3 regions of the Kitasatospora sp. NPDC092948 genome follow, and region 3 is predicted to be linked to each of the others. Evidence: riboswitches for the same ligand, from Rfam matches in the RefSeq annotation. Region 3 holds a riboswitch; each other region holds the start of a gene.
The links. Region 3 has a riboswitch for cobalamin ahead of ACIQF6_RS18985 (prenyltransferase/squalene oxidase repeat-containing protein). Riboswitches for the same ligand answer to the same signal wherever they lie in the genome.

Region 1 (3,262 bases), on a different contig from region 3:
GGCGAGGGTGCGGAACTTGCCCTCGTACGCGGGCCGGTCGAAGGGCCGGGCGCCGGCCGGATGGGCGTCGGCCACGCCCAGCTCGTCCTCGACCACGGAGCCGTCGTCCAGCGTGATCACGACGCGGCCGCCGAAGGCCCGGCGCTCCGGGTCGGGGTCGTGGTAGCGACGGGTCCACTCGGGATCCTCGACCGTGGTGATCTTCCGCCACAGCGCGACGGTCTCCGGACGGGCGGCCCGTTCGGGGGCGTAGGAGCGCTCGTGGTGCCAGCCGCCGTCCTCCAGGGCGACGGCCAGGATGTACGGGATGGAGTGGTCGAGCGTCTCGCGGCTCGCGGCGGGGTCGTACTTCTGCGGGTCGTTCGCGCCGGAGCCGATCACGTGGTGGGTGTGGTGGCTGGTGTGCAGGACGACCGAGCGCACCTTCTCCAGCGGGCCGGTCTTCTCGCGCAGGCGCCGGGCCAGATCAATGATCGCCTGGGCCTGGTACTCGGCGGAGTACTCCTTGGTGTAGGTGTCCAGGATCGCGCGGCGCGGCTCGCCCGGCTCCGGCAGCAGCACGCCGTAGTCGGCGGACGGGCCGTCGAGCAGCCAGGCCAGGAAACCGTCCTCGCCCTCGTAGATCGGCGACGGCGAGCTCTCGCCGCGCATCGCCCGGTCCACCGCTTCGATCGCGGCCTTCCCCGCGAAGGCGGGGGCGAACGCCTTCCAACTGGAGATCTCGCCCTTCCGGGACTGCCGGGTGGCGGTGGTGGTGTGCACCGCCTGCTGGACGGCCTGGTAGGTGACCTCCGTCGGCAGCCGCAGCAGCGCCCCGAGGCCGCAGGCGGTGGCCGCGCTCAGGTGGGCGACGTGGTCGATGCGGTGCGCGTGCAGGCAGATTCCCTTGACCAGGGCGACGTGCACCTCGTACGCGGTGACGACGGCCCGCAGCAGGTCCGCGCCGCTGCGGCCGGTGTGCTGGGCGACGGCCAGCAGCGGCGGGATGTTGTCGCCGGGGTGCGAGTAGTCGGCGGCCAGGTAGGTGTCGTGGAAGTCGAGCTCGCGCACGGCGGTGCCGTTGGCCCAGGCCGCCCACTCGGGGGAGACCCGGGCGCCGCTGCCGAACACCGAGGCGCCCGGGAGCACGGCCCGGTGGGCGGTGGCCTGGGCGCGGGCGACGGCGACGGGGCGGCGCAGCAGCGAGGCGACGGCCACCGACGCGTTGTCGATCACCCGGTTGACGGCCATGCTCACGCAGGCGGCCTCCAGTTCCTCGGTGGCGGTGGCCACCGAGGCGAGCTTCCAGGCGAGTTGGTCCTCGCGGGGGAGGCGGTCGGCGCTGGGGTGGACACGGACGCGGTGCTCGATCACGGGACTCCTCGTGGGCGTCGGCGGCTGGGGTTCGCATGATCGAGACTGCCGGTCGTCCCGGCCGTGGTCCAGCAGGCCAATCTGCGGAATCCGTACACGTCGGGGCTGCGAACCTGCGAATCCGGCGAAGAACCGGACGGGTCCCGGCGAGGACCGGTCGGGGAAGGAGGGCGCCCACCCCGGCGGTGCGGCGCACTCGCGTGGGTCGAGAACCGGTGGAAGCCCAAGTCGAGGCCTTGACCCGGTGTTTCAGGCCTCGCCATGATGGGCCGTCATATTTTCTGACTCCGCTGTTGGGGGAAGACCGGTCCGAATCCGGCGCTGACCCGCAACGGTAGGCCGTCGGCGACTGCCGACGGCGAGCCCGAACACCCGGCGGCGGAGGTGTGTGTCCACTCCTCCCGTCGTGGTCTGCGGGCCGGAGCTCCGAGGGCTGCGCGGCTGCGCGTCAGCTCCCTCCGGGCCCCGCGCGCCGGCCCGGAAAGGCTCACCGTGCCCGTGCTCCGCCGCTCCCTGGGTCTGCTCGCGACACCGGCGCTCGCGCTCGCGGCAACGCTCCCCGCAGCCGCCCCCGCCCAGGCGGCCCCCGCCGCCACCGCCACCGCTGCCACCACCGCCACCGTCCGTCCGGACGCGGCCGCCGCGGGCTGGCTGGCCCGCCAACTCGTCGACGGCGACCACTTCGAGACCGTCTTCGACGGCACCGCCTACCCCGACCAGGGGCTGACCGTCGACGCCGTGCTGGCGTTCGCCGCGTCCCACGGCTCCGACCGGGCCGCCGCGCGCGCCACCGCCTGGCTCGCCCGCCCGGAGAACACCGCCGGCTACCTGGGCGACGGCACCACCGAGGCCTACGCCGGGGCCACCGCCAAGCTGCTGCTCGCTGCCGAGGTCCGCGGCGAGAACCCGGCCGCGTTCGGCGGCGTCGACCTCCCGGCGCGCCTGCGTTCCCTGCAGACGCCGAGCGGCCGCTTCTCCGACCGCTCCCAGTGGGGCGACTACAGCAACTCCTTCGGCCAGTCCCTGGCCGTCATCGCCCTCGTCCGCACGCCCGCCGGAGCTCCGGCCGCCGCCGTCGACTTCCTGGCCGGCAGCCAGTGCGCGGACGGCGGGTTCCCGGTCTCCTTCGACCAGGGCGCCTGCACCGCCGACCCGGACGCCACCGCGTTCGCCGTCCAGGCACTCAAGGCGACCGGCCGCGACGCGAAGGCCGCGGCGGGCCTGAACTGGCTGACGGCCCACCAGAACGCCGACGGCGGGTTCGCTGCGGCCGGGGCGGCCTCCTCCAATGCCAACAGCACCGGACTGGCCACCGAGAGCCTGCTGGCCGCCGGCCGCCTCGGGGCCGGACTCAAGGGCTGGAGCGCCCTGGTCAAGCTCCAGCAGGGCTGCGCCGCGGACCCGGCCGTCCGGGGCGCGGTCGCCTACGACGCCACGGGTTTCGACCCGGGCAACGCCGCCCGAGCCACCGCCCAGGCCGTCCTCGGCCTGAGCGGCACTCCACTGGTCTCGCTCTCCGCCCACGGGGCCCGTTCCTCGGCGCCGGTCCTCGCGTGCCCCGCCGCCGCCCACTGACGCCCCGACAAGGAGCCCCCGCATGAGCGACACCCTCGCCCCCGCCCGCCAGGCCCGCCGCGTCCTCGGCTCGATCGCCGCCGCGACGGCGCTGACCGCCGCCCTGCTCGGCGTCTCCGCCGCCCGGGCCCCGCAGGCGCAGGCGGCAGCCTGCTCCGGCACCACCGGCGTCACCGTCGTGGTCGACTTCACCGCCCTCGGCGGCGGCATCCAGACCGGCTGCGCCCTCGGCGACCCCGCCAGCGGCCTCGCCGCCCTCACCGGCGCCGGGTTCTCGTACGCGTTCCACCCGCGCTACCCCGGGTTCGTCTGCACGATCAACAGCCTGCCGACG
Region 2 (3,262 bases), on a different contig from region 3:
GACATGCTCGGCAGCAGCGCACTGGCCGGGCTGCCCAGCGCGCTGTTCACCGCCGGCAGCGCGCTCGCCGCGATCGTGGTCAGCCGAATATCCGCCGCCCGCGGCCGCCGCCCCGGGCTCGCCGCCGGCTACGCCGCCGGCGCCGTCGGCAGCGTCGGCGTGATCGCCGCGGCCGCGCTCGACAGCCCCGCCCTGCTGTTCCTCGCCCTGTTCGTCTACGGCGCCGGCACCGCCACCAACCTCCAGGCCCGCTACGCCGGGGCCGACCTCGCCGCCCCCGGCCACCGGGCCCGGGCGATCTCCACCGTGCTGGTCGCCACCACCGTCGGTGGCGTCCTCGGACCCAACCTCGCCGCCCCCACCGGCGCCCTCGCCCACGCCCTGCACCTGCCCCGCCTCGCCGGACCGTTCCTGCTGGCCGGCCTGGCCTACGCCGCCGCCGCACTCGTCCTCGGCACCCGGCTGCGCCCCGACCCGCTGCTGCTCGCCCGCGCCGCCGCGGCCCCGACCGCCGAGACCGCGGCCGACCACCCCGCGGCCGACCCGCAGGCCGCCGCCCGCACCCGCAACCGGGTGCTGCTCGGCGCGCAGGTGATGGTGGTCACCCAGCTGGTCATGGTCGCCGTGATGACCATGACGCCCGTCCACATGCACGACGCCGGACGGAGCACCACCGCGTCCGGGCTGGTCATCTCGCTGCACGTCGCCGCGATGTACCTGCCGTCCCCGCTCACCGGACGCCTGGTCGACCGGTACGGCCCGCTCGCCGTCGGCGCCGCCGCCGGCCTCACCCTGCTCGTGGCCGGCCTGATCGCCGCCGTCGTCCCCGGGGGCTCCGTCCCGCTGGTCTCCCTCGCGCTCGTCCTGCTCGGCCTCGGCTGGAACTTCGGCCTGGTCTCCGGCACCGCGATCCTCACCGAAGCCGTTCCGCTCGCCACCCGCGCCAAGACCCAGGGCGGCGTCGACGTCGCCATCGCCGCCTCCGGCGCCACCGGCGGCCTCGCCTCCGGCACCGTCGTCGACCTGGCCGGCTACCCCGTCCTCGCCGTCGGCGGCGGCCTGCTCGCCCTGCTGATCCTCCCCTCCCTCGCCAGCGCGGCCACCCGGAGCCGGCGATGACGGACCCTCGGACCCCCGGGCTCACCGTCGACGGCCGCGGACTGCTCTGCGTCACCCTGCTGCTGCGCCTGCGCGCCGCCGTCGCCGACACCCCCGCCGGCACCGTCGTGCACGTCCACGCCACCGACCCGGCCGCCCCGCTCGACCTCCCCGCCTGGTGCCACCTCACCGGACACACGTACCTCGGCCCCGTCGCCGACGAGACCTACGCACTGCGCCTGACCGCCCACCCGACACCCACCCGCGCCGACGCCCCCTGGCACCACGCAACCGACTGACCCAGCACCCACCCGCACGGCGCTCCCCCCGCCGACCCGGCGCCGCGCGGGGCGGCGGGCGGGGACGTTCGTGCTGCGGACCCGGCGTCTTGCTGCGGATCGGGACGGGGTCTTCGCGCCGCGCCTTGCGTCGACCGCGCGTGGACTCTTCTCGCCGCCCGGCGGCGGACCGGGGATGGGACCTTCGCGCCGCGCCCGGCCCCGTCGGTGCCGAACACCCCGAGCACCCCCTGGCATCGCGCAGCAGACTGACCCGGCACCCGTCCGCACGGCGCGAGGCCCGCCGGCCCGGCGCCGAGCGGGGACGTTCGTGCTGCGCCTGGCCCTGTCCGTGCCGGACACCCCCTGGCGCCGCGCAGCGGGTTGCGCTCGGGCCCGTCCCGTCGTGCGGGTCCGTGGTCGCGGTGCTCGCGGCAGCGCGTGGCGGGACCGTCGTCGGGAGCACTCGAACGGGGGATATAGGCTGGTCGGGCAGCGGTTCGCCCCCGTCCGAGCCAGGGTGGGCGCGTTGCAAGAGGGAACCTGGTGCGAGTCCAGGACTGCCTCGCAGCGGTGAGCGGGAACGACCGCCGTCACACGCACTGGGCCCGACCGGCCCGGGAAGCGACGGCCAGTAGACAGGCCCTCCAACGGGAGATGCCCGCGAGTCCGAAGACCTGCCGCCGCCCGCAGCGCCCACCGGCGCCGCGGATCGTCCGAGCCGCGACTCGCGAAGGAGAGTTCCCGTGGCAGATCAGACCGTCGCACCTGTGATGGCCGCCGCAAAACCTGCGCAGGCGTCCCAGGTCACCCTCGCGCACATCATGAGCGAGCACGACACCAACCTGTACGGCACCATCCACGGCGGCGTGGTGATGAAGCTCATCGACGACGCCGCTGCCGCTGCCGCCGCCCGGCACGCCGAAGGCCCGGCGGTCACCGCCGCGGTGGACGGCATGGCGTTCCTGGCCCCCGTCCGGGCCGGCGACCTGCTGACCGCGCACGCCGAACTCGAACGGGCCGGCCGCACCTCGATGACCGTCCACGTCACCGTCACCGCCGAGCGCTGGAACGCCACCGGCCCGGTCACCCGGGTCGCCACCGGCCGGCTCACGTTCGTCGCCATCGACGCCGAGAGTCACCCGCGCCCGGTCCCGGCCCTGCTGGCCGCCGCGAACGCCTGACGCATCGCCGCCTGACGCATCGCAGCCCTACGCGCCGCAGCCCGGCGTACCGCCGCCCGACGCGCCGCCACACCCAGATCCCGAAGCACCCCGAGCCCGGAACGCCGTCCTGTTCGACGTTCCGGGCTCGGGGCTGTCGCGATTGCCACGTGATCACTGTCACGCAGGGACGGATCGGGTGATTGCGGACAGCGCATTCTCGACATGTTCCGTTCAAGCTCCGCTTACCCCACCATGGCAGCGTGTGCCCGCCTACGCGCGTAGCGCACTCTCGTGTACCCCATGGTTCCCGTGGTCCAAGGAGATTGACAGATGATCAGCACGTGGAAGGCCGCCCGCCCATTGGCGCTCGCCGCCGCCGCACTGGTGGCCGCCGCCGGCGCGAGCGCCGTCCCGCAGCACGCCACCGCGGCCACCCCCGGGAGCGCCGCCGCAGCAGCTGCCGCCACCCCGAAGCGGGTGCTGTTCGACAACACCAAGGCGGAGACCGCGGGCAACGCGGACTGGATCATCTCCACCAGCCAGCCCGACCCGCTGGCGCAGAACGCCAACCCGACCACCGAGACCAGCTGGACGGGCGCCCTCTCGGCGTGGGGCGTGGCCCTGCAGAAGACCGGCAACTACAGCCTGAAGACGCTGCCCGCCGGCAACACCATCACCTACGGCACCGGTGGTGCCCTCGACCTCGCCAACTTCGACGAG
Region 3 (3,262 bases):
CGGCCTGGGTGCGGGCGTTGCCGAGCGCGAGCAGGCCGAAGACGGTGCCGTTGAAGTTCCCGGACGGGCCCCAGTAGCCGGGCTCGGCGGTCTGCCAGTAGGCGGCGAGGTCGGCGATCAGGTTCCGTCCGGCGTCGACGCGGGCCGGATCGATGCCTGCCGCATAGGAGTTGAGGATGGCCCGCTCGTAGTCGGTGACCACCGGGGAGGCGCTCGGCCAGCTGCTCGCGGCGAGTTGGCCGCGGTACACGGTGCGGGCGTTCTTGCTCGGGTCGGTGCCGGGGAGGAGGTCCACGGCGGCGGTGCCGGCGGCGGCGAACGCGCTGAACGCCCATTCGTTGGACAGGCCGCCGGAGGCGTAGCTGCCGTCGGCGGCCTGCAGGGTCTTCAGGTAGGCGACGCCGTTGGCCTTGGAGGTGGCGATCTGGGCCGGGCTCGCGGTCGCGTGGGCCGGGACGGCGGCGGCCAGCAGGGTGCCGGCCGCGAGGGCGACGGCGGCGGCACGGGAAGCATGGCGGAGGGACACGGCGGGACTCCTTGGGTCGGGACGGCCGACCGGGCCCCTGCCTGTCCGCGGGCGCGGCGGCGGGGCGGCCGCCGCCCGGGTCGCGTGGGTGGCTGTCGCTCGTGGTGCACGGCCGGCGGGCATTCGGACTCGGGCCCCGACCGGGCTCCCGGCACGATCGACCGGAAGGGTTCTGGGCCCACACCGCTGCGCGTCAGTCCCGGATTTCCACCGGATTCCCCCGCACGGCCACCGGGACGCTACCGCACCCGCCGCGCCGCCCGACAGGGTGACGAAGGCAACATGACGCCCCGTCGGCGGCGGGTCACCCCCGCGGATCACCCGCTGCCCCGGCAGTCGGGCCGCCCCTCGGACCGGCTCGGCCGCTGACCCGGCAGCCGGGCCACCCCGCGGACCGGGTCAGCCGTTGACCCGGTAACTCAGGCCCGCGTAGGGGAGGTTGGCCCAGTGCAGGCTGCCCAGTCCGTAGGCGAGGTCGCCGGCCCGGCCGGGCGCGCCGGTGCGGCAGTCGGCGTTGAAGTACACCGTGACGTCGGCGGCGGTGAAGTTCACGGCGGAGTTCGCGGCGGCGGGCAGGTTGTGGCAGCCTGCGGCGGTGTCGACGGCGAACTGGGCGCCCGTCAGGTCGCTGCCGGTGGTGAAGTACGCGACGGAGGCATGCGGCAGGTCGACGGCGGCGGCGGGCTGAGCGAGGGCGCCGCCGAGCAGCAGGGCGGCGCCGGTGGCGACGGCGGCGGTGAGGCTCTTCGGACCGGATGCGGGCATGGCTGTCTCCTTGTCGGACGGACGCGAAGGCGCGCGACTCACGTGGTTACATGTTCAACTACCCTTGCCCGCCTGCCAAGAGGCCCACGTCCGACGCCTGCTGGGGGCCCGTGCCCCGCCAATCCGCCGCCGGTCCGGAAGCGTTGACGGTCCCTCATGCCGCGTGGTCTGATGAACGGGTTTTTCATCCTCGGCAGCAGGGGAAGCCGGTCCGAATCCGGCGCTGACCCGCAACCGTAGTCCCGTCCCACCGCGACGGGAGAGCCGGAATGCCTGCCCCGAGGGTTCGTTCAGCGCACATGCGTCGTCGCGGAATACGACGCAGCCGGTACGGGGGCCCGCCACCGTCCGCTGCCCGCTCACCCCGCCACGACCCGATCAGGGAGTATGCCGGTGAGGGTCAGTCACACCACCACGGACACGCACGTCGGACGCGGTCGCCGCCCGGCCGCCGTCCTGCTCGCCACGGCCGTCGCGGCCACCGCCACCGGCGCGCTGCTGCTCGGCCACCCGGGCACGGCCGCCGCCGACCCGATCGAGCAGTGCACCGCCACCACCGGCGCGATCGTCGCGGTCGACTTCTCGCCCTGGGGCGGCGGCGTGGTGCGCGGCTGCGACGCCCACCCGACCACCGGCATGAACCTGCTGCACAACGCCGGGTTCACCACCACCGGCACGGTGCACGACGGCCCGGGCTTCATCTGCCGGATCGGCACCGACACGTTCTCCACCGGCACCCAGTACCCGACCCCGGCCACCGAACCCTGCACCACCACCCCGCAGGCCACCGCCTACTGGTCGTACTGGATCGCCGCGCCGGGCGCGACCGGCTGGACGTACAGCGCGTACGGCGCGATGACGCAGCAGCCGAAGCCCGGCGAGGTCGAGGCCTGGGTGTACGGCGCGACCGATCTCGGCGGCGCGGGCGGCGGCCCGAGGTTCACCCCGGACGAGGTCCGGGCGAAGAACTCCGCCACCCCCTCCCCCTCCCCTTCCGGCAGCAACAGCCCGTCCAGCAGCCCGAGTTCGAGCCCGAGCCCGAGCCCGAGCGGCAGCGCCACCTCGAACCCGCCCGCCCGCACCGGCGACCCGGCGGCCGCCGCGGCCTGGCTGGCGGCGCAGCTGGTGGACGGCGACCACATGGAGAACTGGTGGTCCGAGGGGCCGGACTACCCGCGCACCGCGCTGACCGCGCTGTCGCTGGCCGGCTCGGGCACCCAGGACGCGGCGCTGCGCCGGGTGGCGGCGTTCCTGGCCGCGCACACCGACGCGTTCGTGTACCCGAAGGGCGCCGCCGCTGCGCCGGAGGCCCAGGCCGCCGCGATGCTGGCGCTGGTCGCCGAGGCGACCGGGGACGACCCGCGGGCGTTCGGCGGGCGCGACCTGATCGCCGCGCTCACCGACCACGTCTGCGACAGCGCCGGGCAGGGCGGCCGGTGCACGGCGGCCGGCGACTTCCAGGGCGCGTCCAACCCGTGGAACCAGGCGCTCGGCGTGCTGGCCCTGGCCCGCGCCGGGGTGGTCCCGGCCCCCGCGGTACTGGACCGGTTCGCCCGGATCCAGTGCACCGACGGCGGCTTCGCCGGCACGATGATCACTCCGGGGCAGTACTGCGAGTCCGACCCGCTGACCACCGCCATGGCCGTGATCGCCCTCCAACGCGCGGGCGGCCAGCAGGAGTTGGTCACGAAGGGCGTGGACTGGCTGGTCCGGGCGCAGCAGGCCGACGGCTCGTTCCTGCCGTACGCCGGAGGCACCGCCGACGTCTTCTCCACCGGCGCGGCGGCCCAGGGCCTGCGCGCGGCCGGCCGCACCGCCGAGGCCGACCGGGCGACCGCCTGGGTGGCGGCCCGGCAGAACGCCGACGGCGGCGTCGGCCCCGACGAGTGGACGCCGGACTCCGAAGCGCCCGCCACCGAGCAGGCGATCCTGGCGTTCACGGGCACCGACCCGGCCACCGTGCTGCGGCGG

Region 1: it holds a riboswitch for cobalamin, as region 3 does, so the genes downstream of both, ACIQF6_RS23935 (prenyltransferase/squalene oxidase repeat-containing protein) here and ACIQF6_RS18985 (prenyltransferase/squalene oxidase repeat-containing protein) in region 3, are expected to answer to the same signal.
Region 2: it holds a riboswitch for cobalamin, as region 3 does, so the genes downstream of both, ACIQF6_RS26760 (acyl-CoA thioesterase) here and ACIQF6_RS18985 (prenyltransferase/squalene oxidase repeat-containing protein) in region 3, are expected to answer to the same signal.

The regions. Positions count from the first base shown of each region.
Region 1 is NZ_JBIVPU010000008.1:238,324-241,585, forward strand. Features, by position in the region: gene ACIQF6_RS23930 (MmgE/PrpD family protein) at 1-1,353, opposite strand, end outside; cobalamin riboswitch at 1,607-1,748, shown strand; gene ACIQF6_RS23935 (prenyltransferase/squalene oxidase repeat-containing protein) at 1,846-2,928, shown strand; gene ACIQF6_RS23940 (flagellar hook-length control protein FliK) at 2,951-3,262, shown strand, end outside.
Region 2 is NZ_JBIVPU010000010.1:259,566-262,827, reverse strand. Features, by position in the region: gene ACIQF6_RS26770 (MFS transporter) at 1-1,119, shown strand, start outside; gene ACIQF6_RS26765 (sulfurtransferase TusA family protein) at 1,116-1,397, shown strand; cobalamin riboswitch at 1,896-2,058, shown strand; gene ACIQF6_RS26760 (acyl-CoA thioesterase) at 2,123-2,560, shown strand; gene ACIQF6_RS26755 (putative Ig domain-containing protein) at 2,873-3,262, shown strand, end outside.
Region 3 is NZ_JBIVPU010000005.1:430,703-433,964, forward strand. Features, by position in the region: gene ACIQF6_RS18975 (prenyltransferase/squalene oxidase repeat-containing protein) at 1-526, opposite strand, end outside; cobalamin riboswitch at 644-747, opposite strand; gene ACIQF6_RS18980 (hypothetical protein) at 926-1,291, opposite strand; cobalamin riboswitch at 1,439-1,587, shown strand; gene ACIQF6_RS18985 (prenyltransferase/squalene oxidase repeat-containing protein) at 1,685-3,262, shown strand, end outside.